One region of the Streptomyces sp. GbtcB6 genome, then DNA from elsewhere that is predicted to be linked to it. Evidence: riboswitches for the same ligand, from Rfam matches in the RefSeq annotation. Region 1 holds a riboswitch; the other holds the start of a gene.
What was found. A riboswitch is a leader RNA that binds a small molecule or an ion and turns the genes downstream of it on or off. The one in region 1 is predicted to bind S-adenosylmethionine.
Positions count from the first base shown of each region.

Region 1 (5,340 bases):
CGAGAATTCGGCCGAATTCAGGGCAAGTCGGGCTCCAGGAAGGCCACAAAAGCCGCATATAACCCGCACACTTTGGCTACTTCTTGTCGGGCTAGCGGTATCGAATACGGGGCCCCCGACCTGGAGATCGGGACCGCGTTCCCCAACTGTACCGCGCTCAACCACACAGAATTGCCCCCTCCGCTTCTCTCACGGAGGGGGCAATCAGATGAACAGTCGGTGATCGGCGTTACCGAAGGTAATGTTCGGTCATTCGATCAGCCTGTCAAGCAGGTCAGCGGGTCAGCCGCCGGCGACGGCCGGGATGATGGAGACACCGGCCCCGTCCGGGGTGGCGGTCTCCAGACCCTGCTCGAACCGCACGTCGTCGTCATTTACGTACACATTGACGAACCGGCGCAGCTTGCCCTGGTCGTCGAGAACGCGCGCGGCGATCCCGGTGTGGTTCTTCTCCAGGTCGGAGATGACCTCGCCGAGGGTGGTGCCTTCGGCGGCGACTTCGGCCTTACCGCCGGTGTAGGCGCGCAGGATGGTGGGGATGCGAACGGTGACGCTCACGTTTTTACCTCCGGTCTGGGCAAGGCCCTATTTCTCGGGGGACTCAGGCGAGCCCGGCCTCACGGAAAGACTCCAGATTCGGGCGAATGGTCGCGGTGAGCCCGGTACCCGCGACCGCGTCCAGCGTCTTCAGTCCATCACCGGTGTTGAGTACAACAACCGACTTCGCCGGATCGATCAACCCATTCTCAATGAGCTTCTTGGTGACTCCAACCGTCACCCCGCCGGCGGTTTCCGCGAAGATTCCCTCGGTCCGCGCGAGCAGCTTGATCGCGTCGACGACCTGCTCGTCGGTGACGTCCTCCACCGCGCCGCCGGTGCGCCGCGCGATGTCGAGGACGTACGGGCCGTCGGCCGGGTTGCCGATGGCGAGGGACTTGGCGATGGTGTTCGGCTTCTGCGGGCGGACCACGTCGTGGCCCTCCTTGTAGGCCACCGACACCGGCGAGCACCCCTCGGCCTGGGCACCGAAGATCTTGTACGGCTTGTCCTCGACGAGCCCGAGCTTGATCAGCTCCTGCAGACCCTTGTCGATCTTCGTGAGCTGCGAGCCGGAGGCGATCGGGATGACCAGCTGGTCCGGGATCTGCCAGCCGAGCTGCTCGCAGATCTCGTACGCCAGGGTCTTGGAGCCCTCCGCGTAGTACGGCCGCAGGTTGACGTTGACGAAGCCCCAGCCCTCGCCGGCCGAGTCGCCGATCAGCTCGGAGCAGAAACGGTTCACGTCGTCGTAGTTGCCCTCGATGCCGACGAGCTCGCCGCCGTAGATCGCGGCCATGACGACCTTGCCCTGCTCCAGGTCGTGCGGAATGAACACGCAGGAGCGGAAGCCGGCCCGGGCGGCGGCGGCACCGACCGCGCCGGCCAGGTTGCCGGTGGAGGAGCAGGAGAGAGTGGTGTAGCCGAAGGCGCGGGCGGCCTCGACGGCCTGGGCGACGACGCGGTCCTTGAAGGAGTGCGTCGGGTTGCCGGAGTCGTCCTTCACGTACAGGCCGCCGGTCACCCCGAGCTCACGAGCCAGGTTGTCGGCCTTGACGAGCTTGGTCCAGCCGGGGTTGATGTTCGGCTTGGTCGCCACGTCCGCGGGGACGGGCAGCAGCGGCGCGTAGCGCCAGATGTTCGCGGGACCCGCTTCGATCTGCTTGCGGAGCTCCTCGGTGTCGTAGGCCGAGAAGTCGTACGCGATCTCCAGCGGGCCGAAACACTCCTCGCAGGCGAACAGCGGGCCGAGCGGAACGCGGTGACCGCACTCGCGGCAGCTCAGGGCGGCGGCGGGACCAAGGTCTACGGTGGAATCGGTGGCGCTTGCAACAGTCTGCACAGCCATGTGAGGCGAGGCCCTTTCTCCTCATCTTCCTCACGACGCATCTCGCCGTGAGACGGATTTGGCACCTTCCCTAGCCGGGAGCCTCGCGATGATCGACAGTGATCTACGAGTACCGACTGGAGGGTTGCCGGGGCTTCAACGGGCCGTTTCCCTCTGCCCCTCTGGATGAGCGGTATGTGGTTGTCAACGCCGGGTGACCCCAGGACATGCGATGGTCATCGGCGTTGTTCAAGACTGTAACCGAAGGCCAGGACAGTTGAGTGAGTCGTCCGAACCGCGAGATGGATCACACCTCGCCGTGTGACCGTGACAGTGAGGAGCCGCTGACCGTGCTGGAAGAAGTCGAGCGCTGGCTGGCCACCCGCTCCTGGTCCGTAACCGATCGCCCTCTGCACCGGATCATGGCCGCGAAACGGTCCTCCGGGCAGACGGTCAGCGTCGTGCTGCCCGCGCTCAACGAGGAGGAGACCGTCGGCGACATCGTCGCGATCATCCGTCACGACCTCATGCAGCAGGTGCCGCTCGTCGACGAGATCGTGGTCGTCGACTCCGGCTCCACCGACCGCACGGCGGCCGTCGCCGCGGCGGCCGGCGCGCGCGTCGTGCACCGCGACTCGATCCTGCCCCGCATCCCCGCCGTCCCCGGCAAGGGCGAGGTGCTCTGGCGCTCTCTCCTGGTCACCTCCGGGGACATCGTCTGCTTCATCGACGCCGACCTGCGGGACTTCTCCTCCGACTTCGTCACCGGGATCGTCGGCCCGCTGCTGACCGACCCGGACGTGGACCTGGTCAAGGCGATGTACGACCGCCCGCTCGGCGGCGCCGCCGGACAGGGCGGCCGGGTCACCGAGCTGATGGCCCGCCCGCTGCTGAACATGCACTGGCCCCAGCTGGCCGGCTTCGTCCAGCCGCTCGGCGGCGAGTACGCGGCCCGCCGCTCGCTCCTCGAACAGCTCCCCTTCCCGGTCGGCTACGGCGTGGAGCTGGGCATGCTGGTCGACGCCCTGCACCTGGTGGGGCTCAGTGCGCTGGCGCAGGTCGACGTGGGCGTCCGCAAGCACCGCCACCAGGACGGCCAGGCCCTCGGCCGGATGTCCGCCGCGATCTACCGCACGGCCCAGCTGCGGCTGGCCCGCGGCCACCTGATCCGCCCCTCCCTCACCCAGTTCGAACGGGGCGAGGACGGCTTCGAGCCGCGCACCTACTCGGTGGACACGGAGGAACGGCCGCCGATGGCGGAGATCGCGGAGTACGCCGAGCGCAAGGTGGCGTGACTTCGTCGTACGGCCGTATACGGCGGCGCGTCGGGGGTGGCCGTACGTTTGAGCGTTTACGGGCCGGGCTAGGTTGACGCGTATGGCTTCCCCCATGGCTTCCACCGGCGGTGCCGAGGTGCTGGTCGCCTCGAACCGCGGCCCGGTCTCGTACGACCTGCGCGAAGACGGTTCGCTGCACGCCAGGAGGGGCGGCGGCGGGCTGGTCTCGGGGCTGTCGGCCATCGGGCCGGACGCGAACGCGGTGTGGGTGTGCGCGGCGCTGAGCGACGGCGACCGGGAGGCGGTACGGCGGGCCGAGGGCGGCCGGCTGCCGGCCGGGGACACCGGTGGGCAGCAGGTCCGGATGCTCGACATCGACGCGGACGTGTTCGCCGACGCGTACAACGGCATCGCGAACTCGGTCCTCTGGTTCGTCCACCACATGCTCTACCAGACCCCGCTGGAGCCCGTCTTCGACGCGGAGTTCCGGCGGCAGTGGGGGTCGTACCAGGCCTACAACCGGGCGTTCGCGGAGGCACTGGCGCAGGAGGCGGCGGAGGGTGCGGTGGTGGTCATCCAGGACTACCACCTGGCACTGGCCCCGCGGATGCTGCGCCGGCTCCGCCCCGACCTGCGGATCGGCCACTTCTCCCACACCCCCTGGGCACCGCCGGACTACTTCCGCCTCCTCCCCGACGACATCGCGGCGGAGCTGCTGGGCGGGATCCTGGGCGCCGATCACGCGGCGTTCCTGACGCGGCGGTGGGCGGACGCGTTCGTCGACTGCTGTCACACGGTGCTGGGCCCTGGGATCCCGGCCGCCGATCCGGCCTCCGGCGGGACCCGGATCGGGGTGCACGGGCTGGGGGCCGACGCGGACTTCCTGCGGAAGCGGTCGCACGAGCCGGACGTGGACGAGCGGATGCGGGCGCTGCGCGAGGAGATCGGCGGCGAGGGGCGGAAGACGATCGTCCGCGTCGACCGAACGGAGCTGTCGAAGAACATCGTGCGGGGGCTGCTGGCGTACCGGCAGCTGCTCGACGACCACCCCGAGTGGCGGGAACGGGTGGTCCATGTCGCGTTCGCGTACCCGTCACGGCAGGACCTGTCCGTGTACCGCGACTACACGGCGGAAGTGCGGCGAGTGGCGGACGAGATCAACGCCGCTTACGGAACGGCGGTTTGGACGCCGGTGGTGCTGCACGTCAAGGACGACTTCGCACGGTCGCTGGCGGCGTACCGGCTGGCCGACGTGGCGCTGGTGAACCCGATCCGGGACGGCATGAACCTGGTGGCGAAAGAGATCCCCGTGGTGTCGGACGAGGGGTGTGTGCTGGTGCTGTCGCGGGAGGCGGGGGCGTACGAGGAGCTGGGCGAGGACGCGGTCGTCGTGAACCCGTACGACATCGGGGGGACGGCCGATGCGTTGGCGCTGGCGCTGGCTGTGCCGGTGGAGGAGCGGGCGGAGCGCTGCAAGAGGTTGGCCGAGGCGGCTACGGCGTTGCCTCCGGCGCGGTGGTTTCTTGAGCAGCTTGAGGCGTTGGGCGGGTAGATCGGGTAGATCGGGTAGGGGTTCGGCTGCGGGCCGGTGGGGGCTGGTCGCGCAGTTCCCCGCGCCCCTAAAGGGGCGCGCTACGGCTACGGGGCGCTCAGGGCAGCCAGGCTTCTGAGCAGTCGTACTACTCCTTCCGGGCCGTCCGTCACCACGTCTGCTCGGTCTGCGAGCTCTGTTACTTCTGTGCTGCCGCTGCATACCAGGAGGCCGGGGACGCCTTCCGTGCGGAGTTTCTCCACGGCGGCGAAGGCGGGGATGTCGCCCAGGTCGTCGCCTGCGTAGAGGACTGCGCCTGCGGCGATGTGCCTTGCGTACTCGCCGAGTGCGACGCCCTTGTCCATGCCCGGGGGGCGGAGTTCCAGGACCAGGCGGCCCGGTTCGACGATCAGGGCGTGCCGGGTGGCCAGGTCGGTGAGGGGGGCGCGGAGGGATTCGAAGGTGGCCTGGGGGTCGGCGGCGCGGCGGGTGTGGACCGCGATCGCCCGGCCCTTCTCCTCGATCCAGGTGCCTTGCGAGGCTCCGGCGCGGTCGAGGAGGGCGGGGAGTTCGGCGCGGACGGCGGCGATGCCGGGGTGCGGGGGCGGTGCGGTGATCTCGCCGGTCGCCGCGTCCCAGCGTTCGGTGCCGTAGTGGCCGAGGACGAC
Region 1 covers NZ_JAGXJL010000005.1:193,456-198,795, reverse strand. Annotated here, with positions in the region: gene KVT45_RS11290 (MoaD/ThiS family protein) at 283-558, opposite strand; gene thrC (threonine synthase) at 602-1,885, opposite strand; SAM riboswitch class I at 1,904-2,057, opposite strand; gene KVT45_RS11280 (glucosyl-3-phosphoglycerate synthase) at 2,215-3,159, shown strand; gene KVT45_RS11275 (trehalose-6-phosphate synthase) at 3,254-4,693, shown strand; gene otsB (trehalose-phosphatase) at 4,780-5,340, opposite strand, start outside.

Region 2 (5,340 bases), on a different contig from region 1:
TGCACCTCGGCGAAGTTCACCCCGGCGTACGCGACCTCGATCAGCACCTGTCCCGGGCCCGGCCGCGGGACCGGCACCTGGATCTCCTCCAGGACTTCCGGTCCGCCGTTCGACTTGAATCCGTATGCGCGCACGTGTCGTCCTTCTCCGTTCGATCGGCACACAGGCCCGAGGCCGCCCTCGGCCCGGGGCCGCCCGCCTGCGGCAACAGCGCACAGCACCACGCCATTCCGCTCCGGGTCACCGCCGGGCCCGGCGCCGTACGGACGTGTCACGGCCGCGCTGCCGGTCGAGGACGTCGTCGGCCGGGCAGCGGCCGCGGCGGACGTAGCGGTCGGTGTGGGCCGCGACGGCGTCCATGACCCTGGTGCTCGCGCCGAGCCGGGGCAGGGCGTCCAGCGCCGCGGCGAAGCAGGTCACGGCGGCGCGCTTCAGCTGCGGGTCGGCAAGCCCCCTGCGCGCCGCGTCGGTCCACAGCGGATTGTGCGGTGCGGGGGCTCCGGCGGCCCGCTCCACCAGGGGCTCCACCGCCCGGTGCGCGATCGCGGCGGCGCCCGGGTCGTCGAACAGGGCCGTGACCACCGCGAGCGGTACGAGCCACCCGTCGTCGCCGGGCTGGGCGTCGATCATGCGCAGTTCGAGGTGGCCGCGCGGCCTGACGGGCGGAAACAGCGTGCTGATGTGATAGTCGAGGTCCGCGTGGGTGGGCGGGCGCATGGTGTGCGAGCGGGTCCAGTCGCGGAAGCTCACTCCGTCCGGCACCTCCCAGGGGCCGTCCCGTCGTACGCACATCACCGGCGCGTCGAGGACCCGCCGGACCCAGGCGCGGCGCGGGTCGTGGGCCAGGGAGGGTCCGCCGGCCCGTCCCGGATCGAGTTCCGCCCACATCAGTTGCCGCGTGGACAGCCAGCCCGTGGCGCGGCCCTCGGCCATGGGCGAGTTCGCGAACGCCGCGACCAGGACCGCGCCCAGGTGGTGTGCCAGCCACCAGCGGCGCGCGAATCCCATGACGCCGGGTTCCTCCCGTCCGGCGTCGAGGCACACCTGGACGGAGGCCGACGTGCACATCAGGGTGCGCCCCGCCGGACCCGTACGGTCGAGGCAGGCCTCCATGGCGTCGTAGCGCCGCTCCCGCAGGAACCGGCGAGGCGGTTGCCAGGGATCGACGCCCATACCGGCCAGTGCCAGGCCGTGTTCGCCGAGTGCGGTGCGCACGGCAGCCAGATCGGCGGAGACCTCCGAGACGCACTGGGCCAGCGACGGGGCCGGCCGGGAACTCAGCTCCACCTGACCGCCGGGCTCGACGCTCAGCCCGGACGTCAGCGGCAGGGTTCGCAGGTCGGCGTGGGCCGCTTCCAGGTCTTCCCGGCCCACGGAGTCGTGCGGCGCACGTTCCCGGTGCACAAGCCACTCCACTTCGACCCCGACGCTGCGCGGCGGGCCCGTCTTGAAGCAGATTCCCTCGACCAGCGCCTCCGCCTCGTGCTCGGTGACAGCAGGACCATCAACGCCGCACTCCGGTGAAACCGACATCCGCGGGCCTCCTGAGCCGCCTCAGGGCCGTCGGGGATCCGACGTCCGCTACGCGTACCACCGTGCCTGCTGCAAGAGTCCGCCGTCCCGCCCTGTCATGACAAGGGCGCACTTTCCAGACGACTGGGCATGCGGCATCCCGCAACGGGCAATGCGGAAGTCCCCGGGACGCGCTCAGCCGGACGGGCGCCACTCCGCCGACGCGGAAGTCCGGTGCGGTGGTCAGTCGTGGGAGGTTCCTCCGGTGGACGGTTCGCGTGCCGGCGGGTGACCGGGGGACGGCGAGCGGCCGGTCGGCGCCGTCGCAGACGCAGACGCGGACCGGGAGACCGGCGGTCCGGCCGGGGCGGGCGGTGCGGTGCGGGCAGGCGGCGGGGCCGAAGCGGGTGGCACGGCCGGGGCGGGCGCCGAGCGAGTCGTCCGCGCCAGCCACAGCGCCACGCCGAGCGCGGCCAGGACGGCCGTGGCGGCGCCCACGGCCAGCCCCCGGCGCACCCCCGCGTGCTGGGAGACCCAGCCGATGACGGGGGCGCCGACCGGGCTGCCGCCCATCGAGATCACCGTGTAGACCGCCATCACCCGGCCCCGCATGGCGTCGCTCACCTCCGACTGGACGAAGGCGCTCACCGCCGTGTTCAACGTCATCAACGTGAAGCCGGTGGGCAGCAGCAGGGCGAGGAAGGCGGGGTAGGTGGGCATGACCGCCGCCAGTGCCTCGAAGCCGCCGAACAACAGCGCGCCGGCGACGACCGTCCGTACCCGGGGCGAGACACCGCGCGTCGCGGCGATCGTCCCGCAGACGGTGCCGACGGCCAGCGCGGTGTTCATGAGGCCGAGTCCCCGGGAGCCGACGTCGAAGACGCGCCCGGCGAACAGGGTCAGCGTGGTGGGGAAGTTGACCGCGAAGGTGGCGACCAGGCCGAAGATGGTGAACACGCCGACGAGTTCGGGCCGGGCCGCCACATAGCGCAGCCCCTCCGCACCCGCCCCCGTCCACGCCGGTCGGGGGACGGCGCGCGTCGCCCGCGCCCGTGGCCGGATCGACAGCAGACCCGCGAGGACGACGGTGAAGGACACGGCGTTCAGGGCGAAGACCCACCCGGTTCCGATCGCCCCGATCAGCACACCGGCGATCGCCGGACCGACCAGGCGGGCGGCGTTCAGGGACAGGATGTTCAGGCCCGCCGCCTTCGGGATCAGAGCCCGGCCGACCAGTTCGGTGACGAAGGACAGGCGTGCCGGGTTCTCCACCGTGAACACGCAGCCCAACGCGAAGGACAGGACGTACAGCAGCCACAGCGCGGCATGGCCGGAGAACACGATGACCGTCAGGAGCAGTGCCTGCACCGCGTACAGCGTCTGGGTCCACAGGAGAAGGGTCCGGCGGTCGTACCGGTCGGCGACGACCCCGCCCCACAGGCCGAACAGCAGCACGGGGGCGAACTGGAGCCCGGCGACCCAGCCGAGCGCGGTTCCGCTGTGGGTGAGCGTCAGGACGAACCAGTCCAGCGCGACACCCTGCATGGCGCTGCCGATGTTGGACACCAGGCCCGTGCTCCAGTAGATCCGGTAGTCACGGACCCGCAGCGCGGCGAACACCCCTGTCGGAGCAGTGCTGTTGACGGCCATGAATCTCTTTCCGACCGGGCGGTACGGGGGGGGGAGGGAGCCGGGGTACGCGGCGGCGCGTGGGCGCGGCGGTTCGCGGGCCGAGAAGGGGCTGAAGGGAGCTGAAGGGAGCGAGTGGTCAGCGACAGGTCTGGTCGAACTGATCGGCGCGGCGGCCCGCCCAGAACGGGTCGAGCAGCACGGTCCGTGCCTGACCTGCGGTCTCCATGGCCGGATCAAAGCACACGGCACAGGGTGCGTCCACCAGGCGTCCCGGCACGTGAGACGGCCCCGTGTTCTCAAATGGGGCGCCCCGGTGGGGCATTGACGTACGACAAAACCGATCCGTACGATCGCCAACGGCATTGAGTGTCAGCGTCAAGCCCTGGCTCGCTGACCGGCAACCCTCCCGCGCGGTGGGGTGCTCCAGGTGAAAGCCCGGCGGGGTCACCGATGACTCCCGCAAGCGCGTGGCCCCGTGACGGGGCCGGAGACGGGGAGGAGCGGCATGCGGCACAGCGATGACCCTGCGGTCTCCCTCACCGACGCCACGGCGTACTCCAGGCTCTCGCGTCGGCGCCACATCGATCTGAAGCGCTCGACCAGCTGCTTCTGTCGGGTCTGACGAGCCCGCCCGCCGCCGGCTGACCTCCGTCGCCGGCGCCGGCCCTTCGCGCCGTCCTTCCTCTCGGCACCGGTTCGCGATGCCGTCCACCTGCCAACCCCCTGTCTCTGCACAGCGCTTCCCCGGCCGGGGCAGATCCGGCCGGGCCGCACGCCCCTGCGCGGCCGTGCCTCGCGCCCGTAGCCCGGCACCCCGCGCCTTGGTGACACGAGTAGGAGAACTCCCTCCGTGACAGCACTCCCGGATTTCAGACCCTCCCGATGGGCGCCCCTGGCCGCGCTCCTGACCACCAGCGTCCTGCTGACCGCGTGCGGTTCGGGCGACGACGCCTCCGGCGGCGGAAGCGGCCCGGCGAAGTCCGGCGGCACCCTGACCTTCGCGGTGGGCTCCGACGCCGGCTGCGTGGATCCGCAGCAGGTCGGCAGCAACGACACCATCTACTCGGTGCGCCAGATCGTGGACTCCCTGACCGACCAGGACCCCAAGACCGGCAAGATCGTGCCGTGGCTGGCCAAGAGCTGGGACATCAGCGCCGACGCGACGACGTTCACGTTCCACCTGCGGTCCGGGGTCACCTTCAGCGACGGCTCGAAGCTGACCGCGCAGGTGGTCAAGGACAACTTCGACGCGGTGCCGGAGCTCGGCGCCCTGGGCACCCTCGCCGAGGGCTACCTGAGCGGCGTCAAGAGCACCGCCGTGGTCGACCCGCTCACCGTCAAGGTGACCTTCAAGCAGCCCAACGCCCAGTTCCTGCAGGCGACTTCGACCCACTCGCTGGGCATCGAGTCCTCGGCGAGCGTCAAGAAGAGCCCGCAGCAGAAGTGCAGCGACGGAGTGGTCGGGTCCGGGCCGTTCGTGCTCAAGCAGTACGTGCAGAACCAGTCGATCACCCTGGACAAGCGGACCGGGTACGACTGGGGCTCCTCGCTCTGGTCGAAGAAGGGCGAGGCCTACCTGGACAAGCTGGTGTTCAAGGTCGTGCCCGAGGCGGGGGTGCGAGCCGGCAGTCTCCAGTCCGGGCAGGTGGACGCCATCAGCAGCGTCGGCAAGGCCAACGAGGCGGCGCTCAAGGGCGGCCAGGTCACCCTCCAGAGCCGGGCCAACCCCGGCGTGGTGTTCGGCCTGGGGCTCAACAACTCGCGGCCCCTGCTGCAGGACGCGAAGGTGCGGCAGGCGATTCTGGCCGCCGTCGACCGGAAGCAGATCGCCGACACCGTCTTCCCGACCGGCACCCAGCCGGCGACCAGCATCCTGGCGCACACCACACCCGACTACACCGACCTCTCCGCGGACCTCGCCTTCGACGCGGCCAAGGCCAAGTCCCTGCTGGACGCGGCCGGTTGGAAGGCCGGCGGTGACGGCATCCGCGCCAAGGACGGCAAGAAGCTGAGCCTGACCATCACCTGGTTCCCGAACGCGGCCACCAACCAGCCCGCGCTGGAGCTGGTCCAGCAGCAGCTGAAGGCCGTCGGGATCGACGTGGTGCTCAAGCAGCTTCCGGTCACCCAGTTCGCCACCACGCTCCAGTCCGGTGACTTCGACGTGGTGTGGGGGAACACGACCCGCGCCGACCC
Region 2 covers NZ_JAGXJL010000071.1:25,322-30,661, reverse strand. Annotated here, with positions in the region: gene KVT45_RS49435 (zinc-binding dehydrogenase) at 1-134, opposite strand, end outside; gene egtA (ergothioneine biosynthesis glutamate--cysteine ligase EgtA) at 241-1,533, opposite strand; gene KVT45_RS49425 (MFS transporter) at 1,756-3,162, opposite strand; SAM riboswitch class IV at 3,503-3,616, shown strand; gene KVT45_RS58555 (putative leader peptide) at 3,650-3,766, shown strand; gene KVT45_RS49420 (ABC transporter substrate-binding protein) at 3,995-5,340, shown strand, end outside.
Region 2: linked by a shared signal. The riboswitch ahead of KVT45_RS58555 (putative leader peptide) and the one ahead of thrC (threonine synthase) in region 1 are both predicted to bind S-adenosylmethionine.